DNA from 2 places in the Scopulibacillus cellulosilyticus genome. Region 1 is predicted to be linked to the other one. Evidence: riboswitches for the same ligand, from Rfam matches in the RefSeq annotation. Region 1 holds a riboswitch; the other holds the start of a gene.

Evidence for each region. Region 1 has a riboswitch for cobalamin ahead of ACFQRG_RS15850 (ribonucleoside-diphosphate reductase subunit alpha). Riboswitches for the same ligand answer to the same signal wherever they lie in the genome.
Region 2: linked by a shared signal. The riboswitch ahead of ACFQRG_RS02900 (ABC transporter substrate-binding protein) and the one ahead of ACFQRG_RS15850 (ribonucleoside-diphosphate reductase subunit alpha) in region 1 are both predicted to bind cobalamin.

Annotation. Positions count from the first base shown of each region.
Region 1 is NZ_JBHTCO010000020.1:134,841-142,516, forward strand. It holds gene ACFQRG_RS15845 (ribonucleotide-diphosphate reductase subunit beta) at 1-314, opposite strand, end outside; gene ACFQRG_RS15850 (ribonucleoside-diphosphate reductase subunit alpha) at 497-2,728, opposite strand; cobalamin riboswitch at 2,890-3,081, opposite strand; gene ACFQRG_RS15855 (sensor histidine kinase) at 3,175-4,281, opposite strand; gene ppc (phosphoenolpyruvate carboxylase) at 4,585-7,350, opposite strand; gene ACFQRG_RS15865 (glutamate synthase subunit beta) at 7,509-7,676, opposite strand, start outside.
Region 2 is NZ_JBHTCO010000003.1:94,963-102,638, forward strand. It holds gene ACFQRG_RS02875 (cobyric acid synthase) at 1-151, opposite strand, end outside; gene ACFQRG_RS02880 (bifunctional adenosylcobinamide kinase/adenosylcobinamide-phosphate guanylyltransferase) at 117-707, opposite strand; gene cobD (threonine-phosphate decarboxylase CobD) at 701-1,777, opposite strand; gene cbiB (adenosylcobinamide-phosphate synthase CbiB) at 1,755-2,720, opposite strand; gene ACFQRG_RS02895 (adenosylcobinamide amidohydrolase) at 2,713-3,384, opposite strand; gene ACFQRG_RS02900 (ABC transporter substrate-binding protein) at 3,432-4,409, opposite strand; cobalamin riboswitch at 4,559-4,770, opposite strand; gene ACFQRG_RS02905 (purine-cytosine permease family protein) at 4,813-6,183, opposite strand; SAM riboswitch class I at 6,469-6,574, shown strand; gene ACFQRG_RS02910 (Na+/H+ antiporter NhaC family protein) at 6,685-7,676, shown strand, end outside.

The DNA of each region.
Region 1 (7,676 bases):
TCTGTCAGGTAATCTGCAATTCTATGAGAATAGTCCGTTTGAATCGAGTCCAAAAAAGCAAGCAGACCTATAATTTTATTAAAGGTGTCATGTTCCTTTTCAGATAATTCATTTTTGTATTGCTTTATATCGTTGGACATATTGATCTCAAATGGTGTCCAGAAGTTGGCAAGCATCGTTTTATAAAGACTGTACGCCCATTTAAATCTCGTATCATCCCAGTTTAAGACATTTGAGCTTTTGCCGTTAATAATACCTGTTGATGCATTAGGGGCTGTCGGGTCGTATAATTTTCTTTTCATTAAATGTGACATTGATTTTTTCTCCTTTTATATAAAAGTTCAAAAAGGAGGACAAACAGTGCCAAGTAGTTCGAGGCGCGGCAAAGCCGCTGCATGAATATGCATCTTTGTAGCTTTGCGACGAGAAGCGGCAACACTTCACTGAATATGCGCCGGCGAAAGAGCACATGTTTCCCGGACTTTTTGAATATCCTTTAGCTTTCACATGATTCGCAATCATCTACTTCAACAGAAGTCGAGCGGGTATAGTATGTCGTCTTCAATCCCCGCTTCCAGGCTTCAAGATGAAGATCAAGCAAAACCTTTGCTTTAATATTATGTTGAACATAAATATTGAATGAAATCGATTGATCGATATGGCGCTGTCTTGCCGCATTTTGACGAATGCTCCACAGCTGATCAATATGATAAGCGGACTTATAATACCAAGTTGTTTCCGGTGATAAATCCGGTGCAGTTACAGGAATTTTATAGTTCTTCTTTTCCTCGGAATAAGCTTTTTGAAAAATAGGATCAATGGATGCTGTGGAACCGGCAATAATGGCTGTTGATGAATTTGGCGCCACCGCCATTAAATAGCCGTTTCGTATGCCGTGCTTTTTGACTTTTTCTCTTAACGTTAGCCAAGCATCGCTTTTATAGCCGCGGTCTTCAAAGTAAGCACCAGTTTCCCAATCAGATCCCGTAAACAGCGAATAGCCTCCTTTTTCCTTTGCCAGGTCAACACTCGCTTTTATCGTAATATAATTGATCTTTTCATATAGTTCATCCGCGAACTGGACAGCCTCTTCGCTCTCCCAAGTCATGCCTTTTAGTGCAAGCAAATGGTGCCAGCCAAATGTCCCGAGGCCTATCGCGCGATATTTTTTATTCGTCATTGATGCTTGCTTGACTTCAATAGTATTAATGTCTATGACATTATCAAGCATTCTTACTTGGATCGGAATTAATCTTTCAAGAACATCATCTTGGACAGCCTTGGCAAGCGATATCGATGAGAGGTTGCATACAACAAAATCTCCAGGCTGCTTTGTCACTTTAATCGTTCCATCATCTATTTCTTCCTCAATGACTGTCGTCGCTGACATGTTTTGCATAATTTCTGTACATAAATTACTGGCATAAATCATTCCGGCATGCTTATTAGGATTTAATCTATTTGCTGTATCCCGATAGAACATGTAAGGCGTTCCTGTTTCGAGCTGTGATTTCATGATCCGTTTGAATATTTCAATTGCAGGTACCTCAACTTTTGAAAGCCTTGGATCATTCACGCATGCCATATATTTTTCTCTGAAACTGCCCTCTCCTTTGGCCTCATCATAATAGTCTTCCAAAGAAAAGCCCATGATTTGCTTTACTTCATGAGGATCAAACAAGTACCAGTCATCTCTTGCTTCAACTTTCTCCATAAATAAATCTGGAATGCAAATACCCGTAAACAGGTCATGCGTCCGGTAACGTTCATCACCATTATTTAATTTAGCATCTAGAAAATCCAGTACATCTTTGTGCCAGCAATCTAAATAAACGGCTATGGCACCTTGTCTTTGTCCAAGCTGATCAACAGAGACAGCAGTATTATTTAACTGCTTCATCCACGGCAATACGCCGGATGAGACGCCTTTAAATCCTTTAATATCAGAACCTCTCGAGCGGATTTTACCCATATAGACACCAATGCCGCCGCCATTTTTCGATAATGTCGCCACATCAGTATTAGAATCAAAAATGCCTCTCAAGCTATCGTCAACTGTATCTATAAAGCAGGAACTCAGTTGGCCGTATGATTTCCCGGCATTGGCAAGTGTCGGGGTCGCCACCGTCATATACAAATTAGACAGAGCCCAATAGGCTTCTTTCACTAATCCTAACCGTTTCTCCGGGGCTTCATTAATCATTAAAGTCATTGCAATAATCATAAACCGTTCCTGGGGAAGTTCATAAAGGTCTCCAGCATGCGACTTAGCTAGATAACGGTCGCTTAATGTTCTTAAGCCAATATAAGTAAAAAGCAAGTCTTTTTCCGGATCAATAACTAATTGCAGTTCATCAATGTCTGATTTGCTGTATGTCTTAAGCAGCACAGGATTATAAATACTCATATCTGTCAAACATTTAATCAAATCATAGAAACGGCCGTACCCTTTGTGAACATCTGTTTTTCTTCTTAAGGCTGCCTGCTTGTAAAGATATTTCAACCATACATAGCTCGCCGTATAGCTCCAATCCGGTTCTTCTACTGAAACACATTCAAGAATATTTAATAAGAGATACTGAATACTTTCCTCCTCATTTACCTTATCTTGCTGATGCAGCTGGTATTGCGTTCTTTCAATGATGCTATCAATGCCAGGTGTATTTAATGTTTTGAGGTCATTAAAAATAGTTGTGATAAGATCTGTATTAGGAACCATTGTTGCCATTCTTTTTCCTCCTTCTTATAGGGCATAAAAAAAAGCCCATCCCCGAGGATGAGCTTGAGACGACACAAAGAAAGAGTCCTTATATTTACATAAATATGTATAACCTATAAAATATAAGCTGTGACTCACTGCGCCGCTTCTATATCTCAGTCCCCGAAGAATAGAAACCGCGAAAAAAGGCAGGTCTACTGACTGATGCTTCATCTTACTCTGAGCCTTCCCATACAGATACCTTTCAGCTAATCTGTACAGTGGTCTTCTCATTTCATCCACATTCACAGTTGCGGGGACAGTTCTGGACTTTCACCAGATTCCCTATTAAGTCCTAAGACACCATTTTTCGCCGATATAAAATTTTAGAAATCAACATATTGATACTCACCTAATAACTTAACACAACATATCGTGGTACGCAATAAAAAAAACTTGTTAAAATTTAAACGACATTAAGAAATAGGGAGCTTTATTCTAAATGTTGTTCCGGTTTCTTCTGTACTTTCAACTGTTATCGTCCCGCCATGACTTTCTACAAAATTCAAACTTAACGGCAGCCCTATTCCTGTTCCATTATTCTTTGTTGTAAAAAATGGCTGAAAAACCTTTGATAAGACCTGCTTATTCATACCTTTACCATTATCCATAATTGATATGATAATATCTTTTTTTATTTGATAGACAGATATCAATATTTTTTTCTGTTTATCCTTAATTGTTTGTAAAGCTTGGAAAGCATTTTGTAAAATATTAATAATGACTTGTTTTATTTGTTTGACATCCACTTGAATAATTGAATCAACGTTATTGGGTTTAAAATTAAGATCAATATTGTTCATGACAGCCTCGCCATTACAAAGAAGCACCACTTCTCTAATTAACTTGTTAATAGAATAAGTTTGTTTAATCGGCTTGGACGGTTTGGAAGCATTCAAAAACTCATAAATAATCTGATTGGCGCGGCCGACTTCCTCCTGAATAATATCTGCATAATCTTCTTTACCAAACTCTTTCAGGTAAGGTCTGATTAATTGAGTAAATCCCTTAATGGTTGTTAACGGGTTCCTCACTTCATGAGCAATGCTTGCCGTTAATTTTTCTATCGATGATAAACTTTCATATTTACTGGAGAGTTCCCGAATAATTTTCTTGTAATGGATGATTTTCTCTTCCTTCTCCTTTAACAGTAACGACTGTTCAGTAACTTTATTGACAAGTTTCTCCCACTTTTCATCAGAATCTTCCTTATTCCGGGTCTTTTTAAGACAAAGAATATTAATCGTTTCTTTATCAATCCTTCTTGCATAAACCTCAAAACGTTCATGTGTTCTTAACTTTGTTTTTAAATTAACTTCTATTTTTTCATCTTCATCATTCTCTAATTGAAAAATACGATAAACCTTTGATCGACTTTCCAAATCCTCAACAAGTTCCAGAAACCTATTAACATGAGGAAATATATAAGCCACCCGATCAGATTCCTTTATTATACAGCCCTCATTATTAATCACAAAAAAAGGCAACGGAATCAATGACCCAACATCGGTTACAGTTCTCATTGGCTCCCTCCCCACTTTTATCTCTAATTTTTATTTGTTAATTTTTAATCTTTAAAATTATCTTTCCCTATTTTACCATAACCATTGTATTCGCGACATATTTAATAGTTCCAATTTCATAGATTCAACTGAAAGTCTATTAGTAAAGTTTTTTTCCACGCTGACAGTGATCCGGGCAAGTTCAGGTCTTATCTTTCATTGAAAAAAGGTCAGCCTCAAAAGACAATTAACCGCCTTTTGAGGCTGACCTCAATTTTTAACTTTGCTTATACTGCCGGTTTAAATCTCGTTAATGAAAACAAATCAACCTGTATTTCTTAACCCGGCTGCAACCCCATTAATCGTAAGAAGCACCTCGCTTAACAATTCATCGGCATCGTTATTATTATCGTCTTTTTGACGGAGCTCTGTAATAAGGTGTGCTTGAAGGAAATTTAATGGGTCGACATATGGATTGCGAATCCTTACAGATTCCTTAATATTTGGTATATGATCAAGCAAGTCGGCTTGTTTTGTAATTTGCAGCACGATTTCTTTCGTTTTATGATACTCTTCTTCGATCTCAGCAAAAATACGTTTTCCAACAGACTCATCTTTGGCCATATTGGCATATTCTTTTGCTGTCGGCAAGTCCGCTTTTGTTAAAGCCATTTGCAAATTATCTATCGTTGAGCGGAAGAACGGCCAAGTGAGGTACATACGCTGCAGTAAATCTAAATTTCCTTGTTGCTCCGCAAAACGCTGCAATCCGGTACCTGCGGCAAACCAAGCCGGAAGTAATTGACGGCTTTGCGTCCAGGCAAATACCCATGGAATCGCCCGTAAATCCTCGAAACGTTCACTTCCTTTTCGGCTCATTGGTCTTGAACCGATATTCAGAGAACCTAGCTCAAGCAACGGTGTAGCTTGTCTAAAATATGTTAAGAAGTCAGGATCCTTAAAAACAAGTGATTGATATTTTTCTAAAGAAAAAGCGGAAATTTCATCCATTGCATTTTCCCATTCAACTGACCGCGATTGGTTTTGTTCAGCTTCGTTAGATATGTGAGCGATTGCTGTCAGTAATGCGGTCGTCGCTTGTTCCAAACTCCGATAGGCGATTTCGGAAATCAAATAACGGGCGGAAAGAACCTCACCTTGTTCAGTAATCTTGACACCGTCACCTAATGTTTCAAAAGGCTGTGACAAAAGGCTGCGATTAAGCGGCCCGCCGCCCCGGCCCAATGAGCCGCCGCGCCCATGGAAAAATTTTAAGCTAATATCATAGTCTTTCGCCATGTTATGAATTTCTTGCTGCGCTTTGTAAAGTTTCCAATTGGCAGTCAGCGTTCCTCCGTCTTTACTGCTATCCGAATAACCCAACATAATTTCTTGTGAATTATTGCGGACTGATAAATGTTTGCGATAAACATCCATTTCGAATAACTGTTTCATAATTTTTGGTCCAAATGTTAAATCATCGATTGTTTCCAGTAATGGCGCAATATCTAACTTACTGACTGCTTTGCCGTCCGGATAAATGCGGAATAAACCAACTTCCTTCGCTAACACAAGGACCTCCAGTAAATCGCTGGCTGATTGTGTCATGCTAATCAAGTAAACTTGAATCGCCCGTTCACCAAATTCCTCCTGCGCCTTTCTAATCATCCGGAAAACATCGATCATTTCTTGTGTTTCCGGAGAATAAGAATCAAAGATTGAAATAAGGGGTCTTGGGTCTTGCAGGACATTTGTTAATACCTTAATTTTCTCTTCTTCCGGTAATGCTTTATAGTCTGAAACGATATTCACCGAATGAAAAATTTCCGCAATAGCTGCTTCATGTTCGCCGCTGTGATTACGAATATCGAGCGATGCAAGGTGAAACCCGAAAATTTCAACTTGGCGTATTAATTTTTGCAATAAATTTAAAGTATTTCCGTCCGGATGATGGACTTCAATGCTCTTTTGAATCATATTTAAATCCTTAATTAATTCACTGGACGAGCGGTACCCTGTATTACTCTTACCGATTTGGACTAACTTTTCAAGCATTATTGTCAGCTTACATCGATAGACTTCATCGTTATTTCGCCATTTTTTCTTATGTTCCAGCATGCTGATTTCATCCTTGACCGATGCCTGTAATTCGTCGCTTACTTTTACTCTTTTTGTTGAATGGCTTAATCGATGCATTAGTTCTTCCAGAGTCTCTTTGTATTTAGTCAGTGCTAAATGACGCTGTCTTTCTAATGTCTTCCTGGTTGTTTGTGCTGTGACGTTCGGGTTTCCGTCACGATCCCCGCCAATCCAGGAACCGAAACGAAGAAAAGAAGGCACTCTCCATTTTTGATTGTATTTTTCAAAAAGCAAATCCTCTAAATCTTGATGAATTTGCGGCAGCACATCAAACAAAGTTTCATCAAAATAGTAAAGGCCGTTAGACACCTCATTCATAACCGATAACTTTTTATCTCTCAGTTCATTCGTTTGCCATAAGGCTGTTATTTCAGTGAATAAATGACCTTCAAGTGCCTTTCTTTCACGTTTTGAACAAGGCTTGTCCAACGCCATAAGTAAATCAGCAATACGCTTGTGAATTTGCAGGACAGTTCGTCTTGTCGCTTCTGTCGGGTGTGCGGTTATAATAAGTTCAAGAGATAAGTTTTGCAGTAAATCATTAATCGTGTCGGGTGAAATGTGATTTTCAATTAATGACATGACCCCTTGTTCGAGAGAGCCGGGTTGATTTAATGTATCTTCATGTTGCTGATATTCACGACGGCGGCGGATACGATGATTTTGTTCAGCAATATTAACAAGATGCAAATAGATAGCAAAAAAGCGTATGACATTCTGTCTTAACGGCGGTTTTAAATTTGTTATTTCTTCTTTTAAAAGTTTATAAGTATCCGGGTCATTATTTTCCCGAAGTGCTTTCGCTGACTCTCTGATTTTCTTTATTTTATTTAATAGTGTTTCCCCGCCTTCATAAAATAGGACCTTATCTAATAAATCCTCAAGAATTTTTATATCTTCTTTTAATCGATTATCATAAGTTTGATTTTCTTCTAATAATTTTGTTGTCATGATTTCTCCCTTTCTATGATGTAAATATAGAATAGAATACACCCCTTCTATTTGGTATTTTTCCAGGTGAATTCACCTAACCAAAAGATGAGGTGTATTTTCTTTTAATAAATCCTTCATAGAAACCTATTAAAAAACCTTTCAAAAATGAAAATGATTTAACCTAATTTTTTACTCTGCAATAATTTCCCTGTTAAGAAAGTTTCAACTTCCTCGGCAACTTTTCTTCCTTCTTGAATAGCCCAAACAATCAGACTTTGGCCTTTTCGTGCGTCGCCGGCAGCGTACACGCCTTCTAAATTCGTTTCGAAACTTTTCTTTTTTGT
Region 2 (7,676 bases), on a different contig from region 1:
CGTCAACCGTCACATAGGAATTGTTGGACATATTCTGTGATTTAAACGGCGTCACCCGATAGCCTCTTTGATAAAAAATGCGGCATAAGGCTGTCGCGAGAAAGCTTTTGCCAACATCAGATCCTGTTCCCTGTATCATGATCCCTTTCACGGTCCTCTCCTCCTTTCATTAGTCTCGCACGCCCAAATTCAAGTAAATATGCCGCTCCGGCTATTTTCACTATTGTTTGATGAAGATATCCGAGCGTTTTCAAGTAATCCAGTACGAATGGATTGTAATCAGTTATGTCTTGAAAAAGTTCATTAGAAACGACAACGACCAAAGCCGCTCGTGCCTTCATTTGTTTAATACCCGAGATAATAGCTTCGATTCTGGTTTTTAACACAGATTGATTCTTATAAAAAGAAAAGAATTCATTATTGACAAGTGTTGTTAAGCAATCAAGCAAGACAACATCTTGTTCTGTAAAATTGTTTGCAATTTTTTCAATCCGTTCCGGCTGTTCCCATGTTCGCCACTGAAATCCGTCCGCTGACCTTTTTTTCTGATGGTGAGTAATTCTTTCTGCCATTTCCTTATCGGTTCTGACTGCAGTTGCAATATAATTAAGCCTGCCATTTCCTAATTGCAAAACTTTACTTACAGCCAGGCGTTCGGCCCAGCTGCTCTTGCCGCTGCGGACCCCGCCGCTTATAAATACTAGCATATGGATTTCCATTCCTTTAACGCTTTTAATAATTGATCATTATCTGACTGTGTCCGAATGGCGCATCTCAAAAACTTACCGTTTAAACCTATAAAATTATCTGTATGCCTGGCCGCAATGCCGCGCTCAATTAAAAAGCGCAGTAAAGGTCTTGCCGATTTTTTTGTTTCTTCCCGGAGCAAATAATAATTTACTTTGCTTGGACTTAATCTATAACCTAAATCTTTTAAAACGGGAAATAAACGGCAACGTTCAAGCCCTATATTATTTTTAGTTTGGTGTACAAAGGCTGTTTGCTTTATGCAAAGTTCACCCAGCTTTTGCGCCAATGTGTTTACACTCCAATGGGGCTGAAAGCGCTTTAGGTGGTTAATCACAGCTTCGTCAGCAATGATATAGCCAAGGCGGATTCCTGCCAAGGCATACATTTTCGTAAGTGATCTTAAGATAATGAGATGACGATAATCCGTTACATATTTGCTCATTGAGATCTCTTCGATGCAAAAATCATAAAAAGCTTCATCAATAACGACATAAACGCCCAGGTTGGACGCTTCTTCTATAACTTTAAGCAGCGTTTCTTGACTATATGTCACACCTGTTGGATTATTCGGATGACAAATAAAAACGGCGTCCTTCCCATTTAAAGCCTCTGATAATTGATTGGCATTTAGCTGCCAGCCGTCATCTTCATTCAGTTGAAAGGATGCTATATGACAGCCATAGGCTTCACAGGTTGTCCGATACTCCGAAAAAGTCGGATCAACAATTAGAACGTGACGCCCCTGAAACATTCGTGCAATTAAATGAATCAGTTCAGAGGCGCCGTTGCCAATGAGAAGCTGTTTCCCGTCTATTTGTTCCTGTGCACTGATACCAGCCTTTAATGCCTTTGCATAAGGGTCAGGATAGTCAGCAATTTCTTTGTACAGCGACTGCCATACGGATTGAAGCTCAGCCGGCGGGCCAAAGGGATTGGTATTAACACTAAAATCTATTAATTTTTCCGGGACAGCCATATCAAGCTGTTTGATGAGATGTTCGGGATTAGATCCATGAGCTGGCAGCATAAATGATTCCTCCAATTAGCCAAAGTACAAGGATGAAAGACAATACTGTACGTTTCATCATCTTGACAGTATCAAGAATATGTCCGGTGCTTAAAGGAAAAAGCGGGTCACCCAGTTTTGCCCGGTTAGAAATAACACCTTTGTAATAATTAACGCCGCCAAGCTGAATGCCTAAAAGGGAAGCAACAGCCGCCTCTCCCCAACCGCTGTTAGGACTTGGATGTTTCCTGGCATCACGCTTTAATATGGCGAAACTTTTCCAGCGGGTTAACGGCGGAACAGCTTTATTTACGATTATTATCAGTATCGCAGTTATCCGGCTTGGCAGCCAATTCACAAGGTCGTCCAGTTTTGCGGCCGCAAAACCAAATTCAAGGTATTTCTCACTTTTATAACCCAGCATGGAATCGCAAGTATTAATAAGCCGGTAAATAAGGGCAAACGGCGCCCCGCCGATAAAGGCCCAGAAGATTGGCGCCGTTACACCGTCAGAAACATTCTCAGCAACCGTTTCTACAGTCCCTCTGACAATCTCCTCTTCCGGCAGATGATCTGTATCACGGCCGACGATCCAAGACAAATATTTTCTTGCTTGCGGCAGATCACCTTTTTGCAGCGGCTCATAAACCTGCTCCGCCGCTTCTTTCAGCCCCTTTGCTGCAATCGTCGTCCAAATGAGTATAGCTTCGATAGCCACACCCAGCCACTTATTAACCCAGCAGGCGAGTATGACAATGAATAAGCTCAGCCCAAACACAATAACAAGCAACAAGATCACCGTTAACAGCCCTTTTACCTTTCTATGACGCCCTATATTCCAATGCCTGTCAAAAAAAGCAATGCCTTTTCCAAAAAAGCGTACGGGATGCGGCAGCCACTTTGGGTCACCAAGAATCCAATCTATCAAATAAGCTATTGTGATAGCAATTAGATGATTAATCATGACTTATCCGACATTGATAGTTTTGAATGGCCTTAACCGTACATTGGTAAACTCCTGAAGCAATCGCCTTCCCAAGCAGCGTAATCGTGCCGGCATATGGCAAATAACAGCCTTGTTGACTTGCGGCAACCAGCACACTGTCTGTTGAAGTGCCTGATGCCCTAGTATTCGTCACCGGATCTTTAATATTTAAATGATCCAGGGCGCGGACTTTTGCTTCTGTAGCCGTAACAATCGCTTGTGTATATGCTTGGTCATCAAGCCTGGCGTTCACAAATACCCACGTGTTAATTGTTCCGCTCATTGGCTGGACTTGATGCGCCTTACTATGGGCGGCATCGACTGCATTGCTTAAGCCTGCTGTTACGGCGATGAGTACAGAGAAATCTTGTTCATTAATATCCATATAAGCAGCGTCTTCCAGCCGGGCGGCTGTCATCATTGCCAGTGTATCAGCCGGATCAAGACCTTGCTTTACTAAATAATCCCGCAATTCCTTCTTGGGATTATCACAACAGTAGTTTTTATTAACATGACGATTGACAAATGTCCGGTAAAAGCCCGTTCCTCCGCCAATGACTGCCGAAGATAAAGTCCGAAGCTGAATAGGTGAATCCAATAAAATCCGTTCGCTTGTTACTTGAAGAAGGCTTGAGCTTATCATTCCGTTCTCTCACTTTCTATCAGGACTTGTTCAAAAGCTGTGTTGATTTACTTCTTATTTTTAAATACATCCGGATAAACCATTTGAGCCATTTCCTCTAAGCCGTCAACCAACCTTGGGCCCGGGCGATTAACAAGGTCACTGTTCACATCATAGACTTGCTTATTTTTAACAGCGGCAACATTACCCCAGCCTGGACGCTTCAATAAGTTCTTTACGGCATTTTTTTGATAATAACCGTATGTCGTTAAGATAACATCGGGATTATCTTTCACAATTGACTCTTCCGATATCTTCACCCAGCCTTTTTGATTAGCAGCAACATTTTTCGCATGAATGATATTCAGCATTTCATTCATAAAGGTTCCCTGACCGGCGGTATAAATATCCGGGGACCCCGAAACCTCAATATAGACCCGTTTTTCTTTATCTTTAGGCACTTGCTTCGCTTTTTCTTGAATAGCAGCCACTTTCGATTTCATATCGTTTATGATTTGATCCGCTTTTTTATTTGTCCCTGTCGCTTGTCCAATCATTTGAATAGATTGATAGACTTGATTGAAGCTTTCTGCATCATTCACAACAAGAACCGGAATACCTGCCTCACGAAGCTGCTTTAAGCCGTCCCGGCTGTTATGAGCAGATGATGCATGAGCTAAGACAAGATCAGGTTTTAACGAGATTATCTTTTCCACATTCATGTTTTCCCCGCCGATTTTTGTCTTTTTAAGAGCGGCTTTAGGATAATTATCAAAATCTGAGACACCAACTATTTGCTTGTTCAAACCTAAATCAAAGGCAATTTCTGTATTGCTTGGAATAAGCGAGACGATTCTTTTAGGCTTATGTTTAATCGTTACCTTATCCCCGAGACCATCTTTAATTGTTACCGGAAAGGCCGTTTGTTCGGTTTTGGATTGACTGTTTTTGTTAGCTTTTTGGTCATTATTGCTTGTTCCGCACCCTGCTAATAAGCCAAAAATGACCATAAGCGTTAAGAATAACGCCAGTAATCTTTTTTTCACTGAAAGTTCCCCCTCGTCTGTTTAATGGCATTAAAAAAACATCCCCTGCCTATTGGAGATGCGCCGCGTGTGTTAAAAACATAAGAAATCCTCATTATTTTAAATAATGTGCACTGTTTTTAAACAACACCTCCCTATCCGCGTAGGCCATTGGTGTTCTGAATCAGGCAGGTCTCCTGGCTCATGGTCATTGCAGTCTAAACCTTCCCATATGAACACTTAACTTCGTTAAGCGTTTCGATCATACAGTGGCATTCTTAGACCGCTTTCCATTTACAGTGGCGGGACCGCGTTGGACTTTCACCAACTTCCCTTTTAAGCTGCAAGCAAAGCTTTCAGCACCTGAATCATAACCTATGTACTTTTTGGCTTAATATCTATTATACTAAGGTTTCCTAAAATTTTATATATTTCTCCTAACTTTTTTAGAACTGTAAGAAATAAGTATGAGAGATATTAATCCGCTGACAACAAAAGCCAGGATGACTCCTAAACTGCTGTCCCTGAATATCCCTATAGCAAACGGTCCGTTAAAAAACGGTGAATTTGTAAATAACAGCCCGAAGACAACCCCTATCAACCAACTAAATACACCTCGATAGTTTACTTGATTATAATCCTTATCCGTCAGCAGCCTTAATTCATAGCCCTCTCGCTTTCTTATACAAATATAATCAATAAGGAATGTTGCGGCCCATGATGCAAGCCCAACCCCAAGGAGCCCGAGAAACGTTTGAAAATTTCCCAAGAAATTTTCAGAAATAAACAAAACATATATTGTGAAGAATATCATAATTAACGCGTGTATGGTGACAGCCGATGCGTGATTAACTTTAATATTCAGCGTTTCTAAATTGACCCTTGCAGATTTCAAAGCAATGATGCATTGCGGGATTAAGCCGCCAAGCGCTGTTATAAAATAGGGAATGATCATCCATTTAGGCAATCCATGACTAATCGCATCGATTGGATTTGATGATGTGGATAATCCAGATACTGAAGTCGTCATCAGAACACCGGCACCTATTATAACGAATAAAGGAATGAACGCCCCTAAAGTGATACTTGCAAATATTGATTTCGAAGAATTATTTGGATTTTGATAACAGCTATAGTCGCTTGCCGCGATAGTCCAGCTAATGCCCGTACCTGCCATGATAATGGATACAGCCGGCAGAAAACTGCCCAGCCATTCTCCGCTCTTCATACTCAATAATTCGCCCCAATTCGTTTTTGGTATTAAAAGTAATAAGACGACTAGCGTCAATATCCCAAATACATATGTAAACCATGTTTGAATCTTTACAAGCGTTTCTTGACCAAAAATACTTGATACAATAATTAAAGCTGAAAAAATAATTAAGCTGATGACTGTTAACGTTTTAGTAGAACTAAAACCAAAAGCGCCAAATAGAGATAATAAAGTTAATGTACCTGTTACAACACCGACTGACAGCCACCCTGCAAGGTTTATCCATCCAATTAAAGTAGGGATATAGTTTCCTTTTATTCCGAAGGCTGCCCTCGACAATACAAAGGTCGATGCCCCAGCCCCCTTTCCAGGTATACCTAAATACCCTACCAATGCAAAAGATAGAGAACCGACAGCCGCGGCTAAAAGGCATTGTAAAAAACTCAGTTTGAAACTAACGAGAATAGCGCCATAAACCAATCCTAAAATGCCAATATTTGAAGCAAACCATATGAAAAAAAGCTCTTTTTGTTTTCCGGTTCTTTTTTCCAGCGGCAGTATAACCGGCTTATTATTGTCCATTTTAAAAATTCCCCCATTTTTGGATTCCGCAGCCTTAGAATTTTCAAACCATTCAAAATGGAAATTTTCCAATTGACATTATAACCTAAACGCTTTATTGTAAGATAGTATTAAAAATGAATTTAAAGTGATTGTTCAAAAAGGAGGAACGAGCGTTACATCTCGAACTACTACGAGTTGCGACGAGAAGCGGCAATACTTCTGTGAGTAATCTTCGGCGCAGGAGCACTATACCGCTTCGACAGCTATTTTTCCCGGACTGTTTGAACATCTTCTAAATAAATCTTCTTATCAAGAGAGACAGAGGGACTGGCCCGATGAAGTCTCGGCAGCGGACTCCACAGAGAGTGCTGTGCCAAATCCAGCAAGCTTTAGGCTTGGAAGATAAGAAGGGCGTTTCTTATATATTTTATAAGACCTCTTCTTATTGGAAAGATGAGGTCTTTTATTTGGCCTCTCATACTTGCATACAAGACAACTATGATTAGAGAGGTGATTTTAATGGAAAAAAGTAAAGGGAACCCTTTGGCGCTGTTGCCCTTTGTTATATTTTTAGTTTTATTCCTTGGGACTGGTATTATATCCGGTGATTTTAATAAAATGCCTGTGATTGTAGCTATTCTTATCGCGGCAGGCGTTGCTCTGGCTATGAATCAAAAAGAGTCTTTGAATAATAAGGTTGAAACTTTTTGTAAAGGCGCAGGGCATCCTAATATCATTTTGATGGTGATTATTTTCTTGTTAGCCGGCGCTTTTTCAGAAGTAGCCAAAGGCATGGGCGCCGTTGAATCAACAGTCAATTTGACGCTGTCGATTTTACCGCCAAACCTTCTTATCGTCGGCTTATTTGTCATAGGCTGTTTCATCTCTTTGTCTATGGGAACCTCTATGGGAACAATCGTTGCCTTGGCACCGATTGGCGTCGGTATCAGCCACCAAACTGATATCTCAATGGCCTTATCCATGGCGGCTGTTATTGGCGGCGCTATGTTTGGCGATAATTTGTCGATTATTTCCGATACAACAATTGCGGCTGTTCGTACACAAAATACAAAGATGCGCGATAAATTTAAAACCAATTTCTTTATCGTTCTGCCGGCAGCTATTGTCACCATTATTATTCTGGCTTTCGTGTCAACAGGCGGCCATGCGGAAGTCACACAGCATCATTTCAACATACTGGAGACCCTTCCTTATCTGGCAGTATTAATCGCCGCATTGTCCGGCGTCAATGTAATGATTGTGTTAGCCGGTGGCATCATTTTTGCCGGTGCGATTGGATTATTTAATGGCAGCTATCATTTGTTAGGTCTTTTACAAAAAATTGGCGATGGCGTCGCAAGCATGCAAACGATGGCGATGCTGGCGATCCTCATTGGCGGGACTGTCGAGATCATCCGTTATAACGGCGGCATAGACTATCTATTATATATTGTGACACGTAAAATCAAGTCGAAAAAAGGCGCTGAGTTCAGTATTGCCGGATTGGTCAG